2 regions of the Alkalihalobacillus sp. R86527 genome follow, and region 2 is predicted to be linked to the other one. Evidence: riboswitches for the same ligand, from Rfam matches in the RefSeq annotation. Region 2 holds a riboswitch; the other holds the start of a gene.
What was found. A riboswitch is a leader RNA that binds a small molecule or an ion and turns the genes downstream of it on or off. The one in region 2 is predicted to bind cyclic di-GMP.

Region 1 (8,340 bases), 1.5 Mb from region 2:
AGGACCGACAATAATCGTTCCTTTTTTCACTGGCTTCATATCGCTCACTCGATCGATTTGTTTTAAGTCACTCATTTCGAGCTCATCAAATAAATTAATTTGAGAGAGCATCTTCATTTTGTCCATTCAATCACCTTCAATTCTTTGGAAATCACCTATAGCTCCGCATGTAAGGTAGCTTACATTATCCTCATAAAGAAAATCGTTATACTAAAGATGTTAGGAGGTAACTAGTCTATCATGGAACATATTCGATTATACACGATTACTAGTTGTATGGAATGTGAAAAAACAAAGCGTTTTTTACAGCAGGAAGGTATTGATTACTATGAAATTAATGTACTCGAGTATCCAGAAAGACAAGAAGATTTATTTAAATATGCTGGGGAATTTCTTGTTCCACTTCTAGTTTGCCACGATAAAGTGTATACGAAAGAAATTATCGCAAAAGCAAAACAATAAGTAGGTATGAACTTTTCGATGATGTGATGAATATAGTAAATCATCTATTGGATTGAGGTGATGATTTGTCACATCCTAACTATACTTACTCAGCAATAGGAGACTCTCTTACATTAGGGACAGGGACGATTATTTTTTCACCGACCTTTCCAGATTACTACTGTACGGCTATTGAACGAGCAATCGGAGAGAGAATTACTTTGCGGAAGTATGCTAGAAACGGGGCCACTACAGGGGACGTTAGAAACTGGCTAGAACAATCACCGCCCATAGAAGAAATTGGAAATATCATCACCATTACAGCAGGTGGAAATGATTTAATAGATGCATCAGAAGAATTCTCTTTAACAAATGAAGAAGATATCCTACAAAAGGCATTGCTTAAGTGCTGCGCCAACATGAATTGGATTATAAATCATTTAGTGAAGAAGGCGAGGGCAAATTCTTGTATGATTCGACTCGTTAATTTGTATAATCCTTATCCAGAACTTTCCTTTGCCGAAGAATGGGTAAAACAATTTAATACCGCACTCTTAACTTGTACAAAAAATGAAAACGTAGAGGTTGCAGATGTTTTCAACTTATTTAAGGGGAGGGAAGATCGTTTATTATCTTTCGACGGTATCCATCCAAATGAATGCGGACAGACCATGATTGCTGAAGCCCTTATTAAAACAGGAATTCGTTTATAAAAAGAACCGAATCATGCCCTACTTCAAAAGAAACTATAATCTCAATTACAGACAAGACACATAAAGTAAGATATACTAACTCAATAGAATAAGTAAAGGGGAAGATTTTTATGCAACAAATTGAATCAAAGCAATCTTATGATGCGTTAATTAACGACTCCCAAGTAACAATCTTAAAATACGAAGCAAATTGGTGTCCTGATTGTAAACGTCTTGATTTATTCATCGAAGATATTATGAAAGAACATAATGATAAGAAGTGGGCGCAAATCGATATCGAGCAATTTCCTGAAATCACAGAGGATAACGAAGTAATGGGGATTCCTAGTTTGCTCGTCTATAAAAACGGTAAAAAAGTTGGTCACCTTCACAGTGCCAATACAAAAAATCCAGATCAAGTAAAAGAATACCTTTCTGACTTTTAATAGGAAATCGTCTGTTGAGAATATCTCTGCAGACGATTTTTAGTTTTTTATCAATATATACTCAATTGTTCCATCGGAAAGTGAGTGAACATAGGAAATTGTGTAACCGATACTTAAGTATGTTGATAAAGTCTCACTACATAAATGATTCACGGGTTCAGTTGGAGCATGTAGACTTTGATAAAAACCTATAACATTGTTTGTTGGAGTACACCTTAATAATACGACGTGAGTTCCTTGCCAGGCTGACCCAATTGGACTTCTTTCCATCGTTTTTCCTCCTTACGAGTTCAGGCAAAATCCTACATGATTAGTTTATGATTGTGACAATAAAACGTTAGAGAAAAAAATATTTTGAATTTTTGCTAAAATATAGTATAATTGTATAAACTATTAAAGTTTCTCATCTTTTAGTCCCGTTCACTTACATTTCAGCAGTGTGTTTTTGTATCATTTTGGTATGTGTCTGTTCTAACTCTCCAGAAAAAGGCAAACCATTCTAAAGGATGGGACGCAAAGACACAGGTCTAATGTTGACATTGTTCAACGATGACGGCTGGTCCTCCTGGAAATATCCAAAGGAGGAGAGGGTGGCCATGATTAAAACAAGGCCTGAACAAGCACTTGATCAAGAGTGGGTAATACTGATGAATATTGCAAAAGAGATGGGGCTGAATAAAGAGGAAGTTCGGTCATTTCTCCAACGTAACAAAAACCTTCCACCTGTGAGTATACCTAAACGAAGAGCTATCGATCGATAGCTCTTTTTGTTCATATTCATTGCTAAATGATATTCTTTTGAGTAAACAATCAAGTAAAAGGTTATGATAGTGATGGATGATACTAGAGTTTCCGCTTGACTTTCGGTGAAACTTTTTTGTATCATATGTGATATCAATTACATATATAAGCTAACAACTGTGAAGGACAGATAGTAGCTAGAATACCCTTTTTATAGAGATTCGGGGATGGTGGAAGCCCGAAAAAGGTCTAGTGAAACGGCGGTCTGGAGTTGATACCGTAAAGTGGATGTGCTTTCGTGCATCAACTGGGGTGGAACCGCGGGTGCATACGCTCTCGTCCCCGGACAATTCGTTGTCCGAGGGCGGGAGCTTTTTATGTTGTTAGAGAATGTTAAAAGGAGAGATTTCAAAATGAGTATTTCAATGGATCAAATTGTCGCTATTTCAAAGCACAGAGGTTTTATTTTCGCTGGTTCTGATATTTACGGTGGCCTTGCGAATACATGGGATTACGGTCCTCTTGGTGTAGAACTTAAAAACAATATTAAAGCAGCATGGTGGAAGAAGTTCGTACAGGAGTCACCTCATAATAGCGGTCTTGATGCTGCGATCTTGATGAATCCAAAAACATGGGTAGCATCAGGTCACCTTGGTAATTTTAACGATCCTTTAATTGATTGTAAAAGTTGTAAGACACGTCATCGTGCCGATAAGTTAATTGAAGATGCGCTTTTTGAAGAAGGAAACGAAATGGTCGCTGATGGCCTTTCGTTCGAAGAAATGGAACGCCTAATCGAAAATCACAATATTAAATGCCCTGAGTGTGATAGTCATGACTTTACAGAGATCCGTCAATTTGATCTAATGTTTAAAACTCAACAAGGTGTAACAACATCAAGTACAAGTGACATATACCTTCGTCCCGAAACAGCTCAAGGAATCTTTGTTAACTTTAAGAACGTTCAACGTTCTATGCGTAAGAAGGTACCTTTTGGTATCGCTCAAGTCGGTAAGAGTTTCCGAAATGAAATTACGCCAGGTAACTTTACGTTCCGTACGCGTGAGTTTGAACAAATGGAGTTGGAATTCTTCTGTAAACCAGGTGATGAGCTTGATTGGCATCAATATTGGAAAGATTTCTGTAAGAACTGGCTATTGAATCTTGGTGTTGAACAAGACAATATCCGTCTACGAGAGCATGCTGATGATGAGCTTTCTCATTATAGTAATGCTACGACAGACATCGAATACAAATTCCCATTTGGTTGGGGTGAGCTTTGGGGAGTAGCTTCTAGAACAGATTATGACCTTAAGAAACATATGGAACATTCAAATGAAGACTTTACGTACCATGATCAACAAACTGGCGAACGCTATGTGCCATATTGTATCGAACCTTCTCTTGGTGCGGATCGTGTTACACTAGCTTTCTTAATCGAAGCATATGAAGAACAAGAGCTAGAAGATGGTTCGTCAAGAAGCGTTATGCATTTCCACCCAGCTCTCGCACCTTTTAAAGCAGCAGTTCTTCCTCTTTCAAAGAAATTATCTGATGAAGCTAGAGAAGTACACGCTGAGCTTTCGAAATACTTCATGGTAGATTATGATGAAGCAGGATCAATCGGTAAACGTTACCGTAGAAATGATGAAGTAGGAACACCTTACGCGATTACATTCGATTTTGATTCTCTTGAAGATAAGCAAGTAACTGTACGTGATCGAGATACGATGGAACAACAAAGAATGCCAATTTCTGAACTAAAGAACTTCTTAGAAGAAAAAACACAGTTTTAAAGATGTAGCCGCTCCAACGAGCGGCTTTTATTTAGGAATAAATGAAGAGGTGGAATAATGAGAATTTTGTGGGATTTTGACGGTACGCTATTTGATACGTATCCAGCTTTTATTATGGTCATGAAACAATTTGTGCCTGAGCATCTAACTGACGACGAGATTCTAGCAGAGTTAAAAGTGTCTTTCCAACATGCTGCAGAAGTATTTGGATTAACAAGGAGTCAAGTTGAAGAATTTAGAAGACTAGATAACGAACTTTCCCCTGATATGAAGCCTCCTTTCATCGGAGTCATCGATATTCTGGAAAAATCCGACCTTAATGTGATCATGACACACAAACCTCGTGAAGAAGTGATTACGATTCTTCGTTATTTTGATATGGAACATTACTTTACTGATCTTGTAGCAGGGGATGACGGATACCCTAGAAAACCTGATGCGACCTCCTATCGCTACTTGCATAATAAACATCATTTAGACCTTGCAGTAGGAGATCGATTATTAGATATTATCCCAGCGAAAGAAGTTGGAATGAAAACGTGCTTATTTCAAAATGATTCAGACGGGGCCGATATGTATGCGAAAGATTATGTACAACTTAAGAACTTACTCTGGTTAGAGTAGTCTAATAACAAATACGGATTGAAGGAGTGTGGCATAGTGGGCAAGCAAAAACGTTTTCTCCTTATAACATTCCTACTCGGAGTCTTTCTTGGTGCATTAGATTCTGGCGTGATTTCACCTGCGTTAACAACATTGGTTAAAGAACTCGATATTGAACTGAAGTTTACTGTTTGGGTGGTCACGATCTACACGTTAGTATATGCGGTCAGCATGCCGATTACTGGGAAACTCGCTGATTTATATGGTAGGAAACGAATATTTCTTGTAGGAATTTTCCTATTAGCTCTTGGATCCCTTGTTGCTGGTTTGAGCGGATCCCTCCCGTCTTTATTAACCGGAAGGGCAATACAAGCTGCTGGAGCAGGTGGTATCATTCCAATTGCAAATGCTGTCATTGGAAGTAGTTTCCCTAAAGAGAAAAGAGGAATGGCACTTGGTTTAATTGGAGCTATGTTCGGCATTGCTTCTATCCTTGGACCTGCAGTCGGGGGATTTTTGGTAGCCCAGGTTAGCTGGAGATGGATTTTTATATTGAATATCCCAATTGCTTTTATCATCTTTTTCATGGCATTGAAACTACCAGTAGAAGAGGGAAATACAACACGTACTAAACTAGATTGGAAAGGTGCTCTGTTACTTTCAGTTGCTATTATTTCTTTACTACTCGGATTGACGAATTTGAATACAAAGGACCTTATCCATTCCATTACAACCTTATCTGTTTGGCCGTTGCTCTTGTTTAGTGTCGTTATACTGTTCCCATTCATGAAGATAGAAGCATCGAGTGAGGACCCGATTATTAACACCTCTTATTTTCGTAATAGGAGTATCGTGCTTGCATTGCTAATTTCAACGATCACTGGAGTCGGCATCATAAGTATGATTTTTATACCTTCTTTTTCTGAACTCTTATTAGAGCTCTCAACAGGAAGAGGTGGATATGTCATGGTTATCCTTGCACTTGCATCTGGGTTTGCGGCACCTATTGGAGGGATTTTACTCGATAAATGGGGAGCGAAACAAGTCGTATTAACAGGCTTTAGTTTGAGTTTAATAGGAGCACTCATTTTTAGTTTCTTAGCTGACGGCTGGGTGATGCTTATTATCGGTATGACCTTTTCAGGAGTCGGCATCGGATTTACAATGGGTACACCACTTAACTATATAATGTTTGAACTTACCCCCGAAAAAGAAGCAGGGGCGAGTCAATCTCTCGTTAGTTTGTTTCGTTCAATTGGAACATCGCTTGGCCCTGTCATATTAGCAGGGTTTATCGCAACTTCAACACTCAACGAACAAACCATAACTAATTTAGAGAGAAGTTCAATATTAATAGGATACGAGCGAATGTACCTTGCAAGCTCAGTAATCTTTTTGATTGGCATTATTTTAGCATTATTCTTAAGACTTCCATATAAGAAATAAGGGGGTTCAATCATTTTGGAAGAAATTAAAGAGAACGATGCGAAAATAGAAGAACCAGGTGGAATTGTAAGGCGAGGATTCGGTAACATTATCGATGTTTTACTTATCATTGCGCTCACAACTTTGCTTGGAACGCTCTTCGGCAGCAAAGATTCACTGGCTTTTGATCTACTTGAATTTCTGTATTATATCTTAACACCCGTCTTGTGGGTTGGATATACGGTGGGGAAAAAGCTTGTAGGTGTTCAAATCAATCGTGTTGATGGAAATAAGGTATCTATTTGGACGATGCTGAAACGTCACCTTATCGCTACAATTGCTTTAGCGTCTCCGATACTAATAGGAGCATTACTCCTCATTATTACAACGGACATCCCCTTTAGCATTTTGATTGAATCAGGGACACTAACTGAAGAAGAAAGAAATGTATTAACAACTAATGATTCAACGATCATAACCTATGCAACAATTGGTGGTATAGGGACAATTGTTTTAAATTTAGTCAACATATTCATGGTAGGTTTGCGGAAGGATCATAGAGGTATTCATGATTTTATTGCAGGCACCTATGTGAAAATTACAAAAGCATAAGAAAAGGGGGGATGAGACGCTATGTCTCATCCTTTTTTTAATAGCAAGTAATTATGTACCTCTAGTCCTATTTATTGTCCAAAACGGTTAAGAACTTCATAGAAATGGGTAAGAAATTCAAAAAACTTCCTTTCTGATGGCGCAAGTTCTCTTCCAACAGGAACAATTACACCTACGGTTCTAGTCACATTAGGTTCTGACAGTTCGATTTTTACTGTTTCAGAAGGTAACTGCTCCGAAAGCGTGATTTCAGGTAGTAAGCTTACCCCAAGACCAGCGGCAACAAGCCCTTTAATCGTATCGATATCCTCTCCTTCAAACGCAATGCGAGGCTTAAAGCCAACTTGTTGACATGCAGATGTAACGAGGTGATGTAATGCATACCCCGGTCGAAAAAGGACAAAGGGGTCATTCTTTAATTGTCCAAGTCTTACCATCGGATTATCTGCCAATGGATGATTAAATGGAAGGAGGGCAAGAAGTTTCTCGGTAAAGAAGATATGACCCTCTACATCTTTTCGATCTTTTGGAACTGGGGAGACGAACGCCAAATCAATTTCCCCTTTACTAACTGCTTCTGTTAATTCCTGAAGTGAGCCTTGACGAAGCTGAAACCCAACACTTGGATGTTCATTCCGAAAAGCCGAGATAACGGTAGGAAGTGTTTTTGCTGCTAAACTGTTTGGGAAACCGACTCGTATCGTACCGGTTTCAGGATTTAAGTATTCATGCACAGCCTGAGTCGCTCGTTCAATTTCAGCAATGGCTGTCTCAGCATGATCCATAAAAATATGACCTACTTGTGTTAACTTTACATTTCTCCCTTCACGGAAGAACAGTTGAACACCTAATTCAGATTCCAAGTTTGCAATTTGTCTACTCACAGCGGATTGCGCCACATGAAGTGAGGTAGCTGCTTCTGTTACATGTTCTCTTCTAGCAACTTCCATAAAGTAGTATAGCTGCCTTAGCTCCATAATAAGCAACCCTTTCTCAGATTAATATCAATATTAGATTAATTATATCTAAATTATATATTGAAAGCATGAGTCCATGCAACGTACAATGAATGTAGAATATTTAAACAATTAAGACGTTATGGCGTTAAAGAGATAAACCATAACGATTTGTGATAAGAGCGAGGAGTGGGATGATGGTAAGAAGTAACTTTCCGGAAAAGCAAGGATTGTACGATCCAATTCATGAACATGATGCTTGTGGCATCGGTCTCATTGCAGACATGGACAATGAACCCGCACACAGTATTATCGAACAAGGGATTTATATGCTACGCCAGCTAGATCACCGAGGAGGACAGGGAAGCGATCCTGATACGGGTGACGGTGCAGGTATCATGCTAGGAATTCCACATGAATTTTTCAAAAGCGAAACGAATTTTGAATTACCGGAACAAGGAGCTTACGGTGTAGGCATGATGTTTATGCCGGTAGATAATCATCTTCGCCAACGAGCTATAAAAATTCTCGAAAATGCAATTGAAGAAGCAGGTCAGCGACTAATCGGTTGGAGAGAAGTGCCGATCGACGAATCAACAATTGGGGAAGCAGCACGAATAGCTCAACC
Region 2 (8,340 bases):
AATTGAATGGATGGATTAGCCTGCTGGTTTCGTTCGATTGAGCTAAGATATGATTTTGCCACACCCGCTCGTTTTGCTAATTCGGTTAATGAAAGTCCCATTCGGTTTCGATAAAGTTTGATTTTTGCACCTATCATCCCCAATACCTCAACTTTGTTATTATTTATTGTTTCAATTTTATCAAGAACAACCCGTTCTGTAAATAGAACAAATGACGCAAATTAAAAAAACGTAAATAAATGGAATTATAAGAAAAAACAAGCATAGATTAGAATATTACTGATTTTCTAACGTGATGTAATGAAAATAAAGAATTTTCAGTCTTTTATATTCAATCTCATAAGATTATATTAGATTTATATTCTAAATAAAGAACAGTAACGTTCTTAATAATGTCGTAATAGAGAGAATAAAGTAAGGAGGATGAAAATGAGGGCGTATGGTGGGGAAAAATTGGACTTAGAATGGATAAACCTTATTTCAAAAGCAAAAAAATTGGGTCTCAGTAAGGAAGAAATTAGACAATTTCTTGATAATTCCTCAAAAAAGTAGGGAGGAATTAAGATGATTAAGTTAGGTCATTCTACATTCGTGTCCTATATTACAGGAAAAAGGGTAAAGATCGTTGCTCTCGACGAAAGGACAAGCAAACTATATATTAACGATGAATATAAAGGTAGGTGTGATTTAGATTTTATTCTAAATAAGGTTAGGGAGTTGGAAGTCCAAGAGGAAAGTAGCAAATGGCTCTTTAATGACGAACGGAAACTATATAACGAATTAAGCGAAATCATAAAGAATCAAATCATCTCCTCCAATACGGAATGAGGCCTCATTCGCAGCTATTCTTTCAATTCACCCTTTACTATTTGGCCTGCTGCAATATCATAGATGGCTTCATTACATATTGGGGTGTGCAAAATAGCGTGATAGAAGAAGCTAACCCAATGATGAAGGCTTTGGTACATTATCATCCATATGCTTTTCTTATCTTTAAGCTCGCATTATCTATAGTGCTTATATTTATAGGCATTATGAAGTTTGAATTCGATTCACGTTTCGTATCGGCATCGTTGATCGTTGCATCCATTCTTTATACGTTCATTGTAGTCTACCACGCCTATTGGCTCTTTTTACTTTGAAGAAAAATAAAAAGAGCCTTCATCTAAGGCTCCTGGTCACTAAATTAGTTGTCGCTTCCCTGCTTTGCACGCCATTTGTTAAATTCAAGGAACTCTTTGAATTGTTCTTTGCTAACACCAGAGTTCATTGCTTCCTTAACAAGCTTCTTCCACTCTGAATCCAACTCACTTTGATGGATTAGGTTATCTCCTTGAAGAAGAACCTCTACGGAAACATCTAATACTCCTGAAATCTTCTCCAAAAATTGAATAGAAGGGTTAGATTGTATGTTTCGTTCAATTGAACTCAAATAGGATTTTGCTACACTAGCGCGTTCAGCTAATTCAGAAAGTGAGAGGCCTTTACGTAAACGATACTTCTTTACTTGCTCTCCTATCATCTCTTACCCTCCCATACTTCGACATATCTCTTAGATACTAAGTATTATATCAGTATGGTTATGTTCCGTAAATAGAACAAAAGCGGTAATCACCCCTTTGATCAAGTCTAAGAACCCCTGACCATTTTCTCCTTTCGAATAAAAGATTTCACCTCTTCTACCGATAATCCCAATTCTTTCGCTTTAAGAATTAGAAAAACCCACTCATCATCAAGCTTCACCTTTTCACCTGTATTCATCCCATTCCTCCTCAATATTCCAGGTAGTTCAGCCGTCATAGGATTCGTCTGACCGATACTCCCTTAGACCTGATAACTTTGCGATCTACTTCTTTCAAAGTAGAGTGCCTTTGGCTGGAGGATACCCGCTACTTTGGACCTATGTATACAAATGATGCCTTGTTTCTATCATAGTCGGAAAAAGCTAAGAAATTTGTTGTTTTTTGTTGCTTACATAAACTTTTTTTACCTTAATTTCAGGAAAGAAAATCGATGGAATTTCAATTTCTAAGGGGGGGTATCTGCTTAAGTTAATTGACGAAATAAAAACACTTCGCTAAGTTTAGAAAGAGGTGATCGAAGATGTTTACGAAGTTGCACCATGTAGCAATCATTTGTTCAGACTATGACTGTTCGAAGCATTTTTATGTGAATGTACTTGGATTAAACGTGATTCAAGAAACATTTAGAGAAGAACAGCAGTCGTACAAGCTCGATCTCGCAGTTGGAGGGCATACTCAAATCGAGCTGTTCTCGTTTGTTGAAGCCCCAGAGCGTCTAAGCTATCCAGAAGCGCGAGGACTTCGACATGTAGCATTTGAAGTACAAGACATCAACCGTGTTGTGCAGAAGTTAAAAAGCAAAGGTGTCGATACGATTGAAAACCTTAGAATAGATGAATTAACAGGGAAGCGGTTCACTTTCTTTCAAGACCCAGATGGACTCCCGATTGAAATATATGAAAATAGCGACGAAATCGTAAAAGAAATAGTAGAAAAGTAAATTGTTTAGTAAGGGGGCCAGGCACGTGCCTGGCCCCCTTTAAAATATTTCCAAATATTTTAAAATTTTACTATTCCCAAATAATAGAAAAGTGATATACTACAACTATCAACCACGCATTAGTAGAAATTCCTCATCTTCCTCTCTTAAAGGAGCAATTCGAATGGCTCGAAAGAAACGAATCTGGTTTCCCGGGGCAAAGTACCACATTGTATGCCGAGGGAACCGCAAAGCTTCACTGTTTAATGAGCAAGTGGATCGACTAACGTATTTTAAGTTTCTAGAACAAGCTCGTACCGCTTTTCCGTTTCGCTTACACGCTTACTGCCTCATGACTAACCATGTGCATCTCTCCATCGAAACCTTCGATTACCCACCCGGTGAAATCATGAAAGTCATCAACTCCAATTATGCCCGTTATTTCAATAAGAAATATGACTATGCAGGACACGTATTTCAAGGCCGCTACACAGCTGAGCTGCTTGATTCTATTTTGTATGAAATACACCTAAGTAAATACATTCACCTTAATCCGGTCAATGCCCAGATGGTTCAACATCCATCGGACTATGCCTGGAGCAGTTATAGTGCCTACCTTTCATATAAAACAGACCTGCACGTTACTTCCGAATACATACTAGCTTTCTTTCAACAACCGGCAAGGGAAGCCTATCAGCGTTATGTAGAACATAGCAATCCTTCGATACTACCAGAACTTGTGAAACACGTTCCATATCTTAAACAAGGTTGATACCCTATTTTGGATCAGAGAGAGAAGAAGAAGTGAAAAATTTATACAGAAAGAGAAGACTAGAATGGAGCATTGGATCTGGCTTTGTTCAATCCGGCATGTCGGTCCTGTTTCTCAAAAGAAACTTCTGACCGCATTTGGGAGTCCTGAGCGAATTTATGAAGCTTCTTCTTCAGAGCTACAAGAAGTGAAGGGGATTTCTCAACGTGTCCGAGACGCTGTTTTGGAAGCTCGGTCATTAGAGAAATGCAAGCGCATTCTTGAGCGGGCTTATAAAGAAGAGATCTGGCTTTTAGCCCGGGATGACCCACTTTATCCGTCATATGCAAAAGACTTACCTGAATCACCAGCTCTACTTTATTACAAAGGCTTTATACGTCCATTCACTCCTTCTGTTGCAATCGTAGGTTCTAGAAATTGTACAGATGAAGGAAGAAGGGCTGCCGAAGACCTTTCGTACTCTCTTTCTAAAAGAAATATACCTGTGATCAGCGGGCTAGCGAAAGGAATTGATCAAGCTGCCCACGTAGGCTGCCTCGTAAATCGTGGTGTACCGATCGCCTTTGTTGCAAGCGGAGTAGATCGTTGCTATCCGAAAGAGCACCGCTCGCTCTACGAAGCAATTATCGAAAAGGGAGCCGTGATATCCCAGTACATGCCTGGCACACCTCCGTCTCCAAAGCAATTTATTCAGCGAAATGCGTTGATCAGTGCATGGTCGAGTCACGTAGTCGTCATTGAAGCTGGCGTGAAGAGTGGTGCCCTGTCCACCGCCCACTTTGCACGAAAGCACAATAGAAAAGTATTCATGTTACCGCGGAGTGATGCGCTATCTGAACTGATACCAGGCTGTTCGGTAGAGGATGGGTATTACCCATATCCGGGAGTTACAGCCTTTGAAGCGGTGCTGAACTAACTCCTAGCATCACTACCGTTTTTAATCCATCCCCTATAAAACTCCCCGAAATATCTGATTCCCTTCAGTAACTCCGAAATGATCCCTCTAGGATCTTCAAGCCCATCTCCCCACAAGAGCATGGTGGTCAAAGACCATCGGGGTAAGATGAGAAAAAGAAGAAGATAAACCTGCCTCTAGACCACCGGATCGAGCCATCGATCTGGTGGTTTTTTTGTTTGGTGATGGGGCCTGGATGGGGCCAGGCCCCATCACCAAACAATTTACAAACAAATTACAGATTTTTCATAAATTTTGTTGTATACTTCAAGTGGCGGAATTATTCGCTATAATCTGACTAAATCCGGGGGGATACATGTTGAAAAGAAAGTCTTCGAGTCACATGATTAGCTTCTTGCTGATCTTTTCAATGGTCTTGAGCTTTTTTGCTGCGCCTGTTTCTCAGTATGCATCAGCTGCTGAAGAGACGTTTCAGAGTGTCATTATTTCTGAATACATAGAGGGCGGAGGTCACAACAAAGCAATAGAGCTTTACAACGGTACAGGTAGTTCAGTAGATTTAGCTAACTATGCGCTAGAACTCTATACGAATGGGGAAGCACCGCCTAAGTATTCTGTAACATTAGACGGTACGATAGCTGATGGAGAAGTATATGTACTTTCCCATGATAGCGCTGACCAAGTGATTCTCGATCAGGCAGATACTACGAATCAAACCGTTACGAATTTCAACGGGAATGACACGTTAGTTCTGAAAAAGAACGACACGATTGTTGATTCTTTGGGGCAAATCGGAAATAGCGCCGATTTCGCTAAAGACGTTACCCTCGTTCGTAACGACTCAATCAAGTCTGGCGATACGAACCCGAACGACACATTCGATGCTTCATCAGAATGGACATCCCACGCGAAAGACACAACGACTTACCTCGGTTCTCACCTATCAGATGGTGGAACAGACCCAGAACCAGTCGAACTTTCTTCTATTGCCGATGCTCGTTCGAAAACAGTCGGTTCAGCAGTGAAAGTGAAAGGCATCGCGACAGCTTCCTTTGTTGCTGGAAGTAGTACAAACCTATACATTCAAGACGACACGGCTGGTATCATCGTACGCGCTGAAGGAATCAAAGCAAACCCAGGTGATGAAATCACAGTAGAGGGCAAACTTGATGACTATTATGGCATGGCACAGATCAGCACAACTTCTTCACAAATCGCAATCACAACACAAGATAAAGGCATACCTCAACCACAAACGATTCAATCTACTAATCTAACATCCGATAACGGTGAAGCCGTTGAAGGAGAATACGTAGAACTTAAGAACGTAACCATCCAATCCAAAAATCAATTTGGTGAATTTAAAGCAACGGATTCAGCAGGAGCATTAACAATCGACAATTTCAATACTGATAATCTTGAAGTAGGAAAAACGTATGAGCTTCTTCGTGGGGTAATTAACTATGACCATGAGGAATATAAGCTCGTTTTTCGTAGTGCATCAGATATAATTGAAAACGCTTTCTCTGTTGTGGCTAACCCAGGTGCGGGTTCAGTAACAGAAGGAACGAAGGTTGAACTTGAATCTGCGACAGAAGGAGCGAACATTCACTATACGGTGGATGGGTCAACTCCAACAGATCAAAGCACTGAGTACACAGCTCCGATCGTACTTACAAAAGATACAACGATTAAAGCAATCGCAACGAAAGATGGTAGAACGAGCGAAGTAGCAACATTCAGCTACACCGTACTGAAACCCGCGGACAACGTGAACATCCACGATATTCAAGGTGCAGGACATGAGTCTCCATATAAAGGCCAACCTGTATCTGAAGTGGAAGGAATTGTTACAGCAAAAGCGGGAGCAAACGGCTTCTATATGCAAAGTGAAACACCTGACGCACGTGTTGCAACATCAGAGGGGATCTATGTTTATAGCAAAGGTCATTCAGTTAAAGTGGGCGACAAAGTCTCCGTTGACGGTAAGGTAGCTGAATGGAGAGAAGAAGGCTACGACGATGCAAAAGATTTATTAACAACACAAATCTCAGCATCTAACGTAACTGTGGTTTCATCTGATCAAACAGTACCGGCTGCAATCGTGATTGGTCAAGATCGCACGCCGCCAACTGAAACAATCGAAGATGATGGTATGAAAACATTTGACCCTGAAACAGATGGACTGGACTTTTATGAAAGCCTTGAAGGGATGCTTATAGAAATTCCTGATGCGCTGATTTCAGGTCCAGCGAAATATGATGAAGTACCAGTTTTCGTGAACACAAGCGACGATCAACTTCGCACACGTGCTGATGGGCTATTGATCTCACCTGAAGATTACAACCCTGAACGCATGCTGATCGATGTTGATGGTATTGACGTGAATGTGAAAACGGGCGATTCGTTCGATGGATCTATTCTAGGTAACGTTAGCTATGACTATAGCAATTTCAAAATTCGCCCAACGGGTACATTCCCATCCGTTGTCGACGGTGGAGTTGAAAGAGAAACAACAGAAATCGAGGTTTCAGACGAGAAGCTTACGGTAGCGTCTTACAACATCGAGAACTTCCGTGCGCCTCAAACTGAAAAAGCAGAGAAAATCGCGGAATCGATCGTTTCAAATATGAAGACACCTGACATCATCGGTCTCGTTGAAGTACAGGATAACAACGGACCGACTGACGATGGCACAACAGATGCAAGTGAATCTTACAAAGCACTTATCAAAGCAATCGAAAGCGCTGGTGGGCCAACGTATAAATTCGCAGAAGTGGCACCACTTGATAAAACAGATGGCGGACAGCCTGGAGGAAATATTCGTGTAGGATTCATCTACAATCCTGATCGCGTTGATTTCTCTAACAAGCCAGAAGGAGATGCAACGACTGCAGTCGGTGTTGATAAAAATGGTCTGACGCATAACCCAGGTCGAATCGATCCGACAAATGAAGCGTTCGATGATTCTCGTAAAGCACTTGCTGGAGAATTTTCATTTAACGGTGAAAAAGTAATCGTCATCGCAAACCACTTTAACTCAAAAGGTGGAGACGGTGCGCTATTTGGTAGCGATCACCCTGTTGTACTTAATAGTGAAGTGCAGCGAATGAAGCAAGCGACTGTCATCAACGACTTTGTTAATCGTGCAGTCGATACGATGGAAGAGGCGAACGTGATCGTATTAGGAGACTTGAACGATTTCGAATTCTCAAATCCAATCAATACGCTTGAAGGCGATGTTCTTACAAATATGATGGAGAAGCTTTCAGCTGAAGAGCGTTACACGTACATCTATCAAGGAAACTCTCAAGTTCTTGATCACATTCTTGTAACGAATAATCTAGCAAAACATACTGCGATCGACAGCATCAATATTAACTCAGACTTTAGTGAGGCTGATGGACGCGCGAGTGACCACGATCCAGTTTTAGCTCAGATTCAATTTGATAAAAAAGTTGATCGAACAAGTGGAAAAGATCGCTACAAAACAGCGATTGAAGTTTCAAAAGCAGGCTGGGAGCAGGCGGATACAGTTGTGATCGCTCGTGGCGATACGTACCCTGATGCACTTGCAGGTGCGCCACTTGCTTACAAATACGACGCTCCAATTCTTTTGAATCCTGAGAACAAACTGAATGCTGATGTTCGGGCTGAGCTCGATCGTCTATCTGCTAAGAACGTTATTATTCTTGGTGGAACTGGCGCGATCTCAAATTACGTAGAATACCAGATTGAAGGTCTTGGAATCAAAGCAGAGCGAATCTCTGGTAAGGATCGCTTTGAAACAGCGGCTAACATTGCCGCGCGCCTTGACGGTAATCCGGCAAAAGCAGTCATCGCGGATGGCTATAACTATCCAGATGCGCTAGCTGTTGCTTCACATGCTGCGAAAAAGGGTTATCCAATTTTACTAACAGGTAAAAAAGAATTGCCTAAAGCAACGAAAACAGCTCTTCGTTATATCGATGAAACGATCGTTGTTGGCGGAACAGGTGCGATCGGTGCAGATGTGTTTAATGAGCTTCCGAAACCGAAGCGCTATAGCGGAAGTGATCGCTATGCGACAGCGGCAACCATTGCTACTGACCTTGTCGGCTCAACGAACAAAGCCTTCATCACGACAGGAAGCGAATTTGCAGATGCGTTA

Region 1: linked by a shared signal. The riboswitch ahead of SJY16_RS10065 (anti-repressor SinI family protein) and the one ahead of SJY16_RS02335 (anti-repressor SinI family protein) in region 2 are both predicted to bind cyclic di-GMP.

Annotation. Positions count from the first base shown of each region.
Region 1 is NZ_JAXHBW010000001.1:1,971,817-1,980,156, reverse strand. Features, by position in the region: gene SJY16_RS10090 (Crp/Fnr family transcriptional regulator) at 1-126, opposite strand, end outside; gene SJY16_RS10085 (glutaredoxin family protein) at 241-462, shown strand; gene SJY16_RS10080 (GDSL-type esterase/lipase family protein) at 528-1,154, shown strand; gene SJY16_RS10075 (thioredoxin family protein) at 1,265-1,579, shown strand; gene SJY16_RS10070 (hypothetical protein) at 1,619-1,849, opposite strand; cyclic di-GMP riboswitch class I at 2,058-2,148, shown strand; gene SJY16_RS10065 (anti-repressor SinI family protein) at 2,176-2,340, shown strand; gene SJY16_RS10060 (glycine--tRNA ligase) at 2,734-4,116, shown strand; gene SJY16_RS10055 (HAD-IA family hydrolase) at 4,174-4,740, shown strand; gene SJY16_RS10050 (MFS transporter) at 4,777-6,165, shown strand; gene SJY16_RS10045 (RDD family protein) at 6,181-6,756, shown strand; gene gltC (glutamate biosynthesis transcriptional regulator GltC) at 6,828-7,733, opposite strand; gene gltB (glutamate synthase large subunit) at 7,910-8,340, shown strand, end outside.
Region 2 is NZ_JAXHBW010000001.1:429,137-437,476, forward strand. Features, by position in the region: gene SJY16_RS02310 (helix-turn-helix domain-containing protein) at 1-137, opposite strand, end outside; gene SJY16_RS02315 (anti-repressor SinI family protein) at 430-552, shown strand; gene SJY16_RS02320 (hypothetical protein) at 565-828, shown strand; gene SJY16_RS02325 (DUF5658 family protein) at 825-1,142, shown strand; gene SJY16_RS02330 (helix-turn-helix domain-containing protein) at 1,187-1,522, opposite strand; gene SJY16_RS02335 (anti-repressor SinI family protein) at 1,630-1,761, opposite strand; cyclic di-GMP riboswitch class I at 1,781-1,880, opposite strand; gene gloA2 (SMU1112c/YaeR family gloxylase I-like metalloprotein) at 2,104-2,523, shown strand; gene SJY16_RS02345 (transposase) at 2,687-3,274, shown strand; gene SJY16_RS02350 (DNA-processing protein DprA) at 3,339-4,190, shown strand; gene SJY16_RS02355 (cell wall-binding repeat-containing protein) at 4,546-8,340, shown strand, end outside.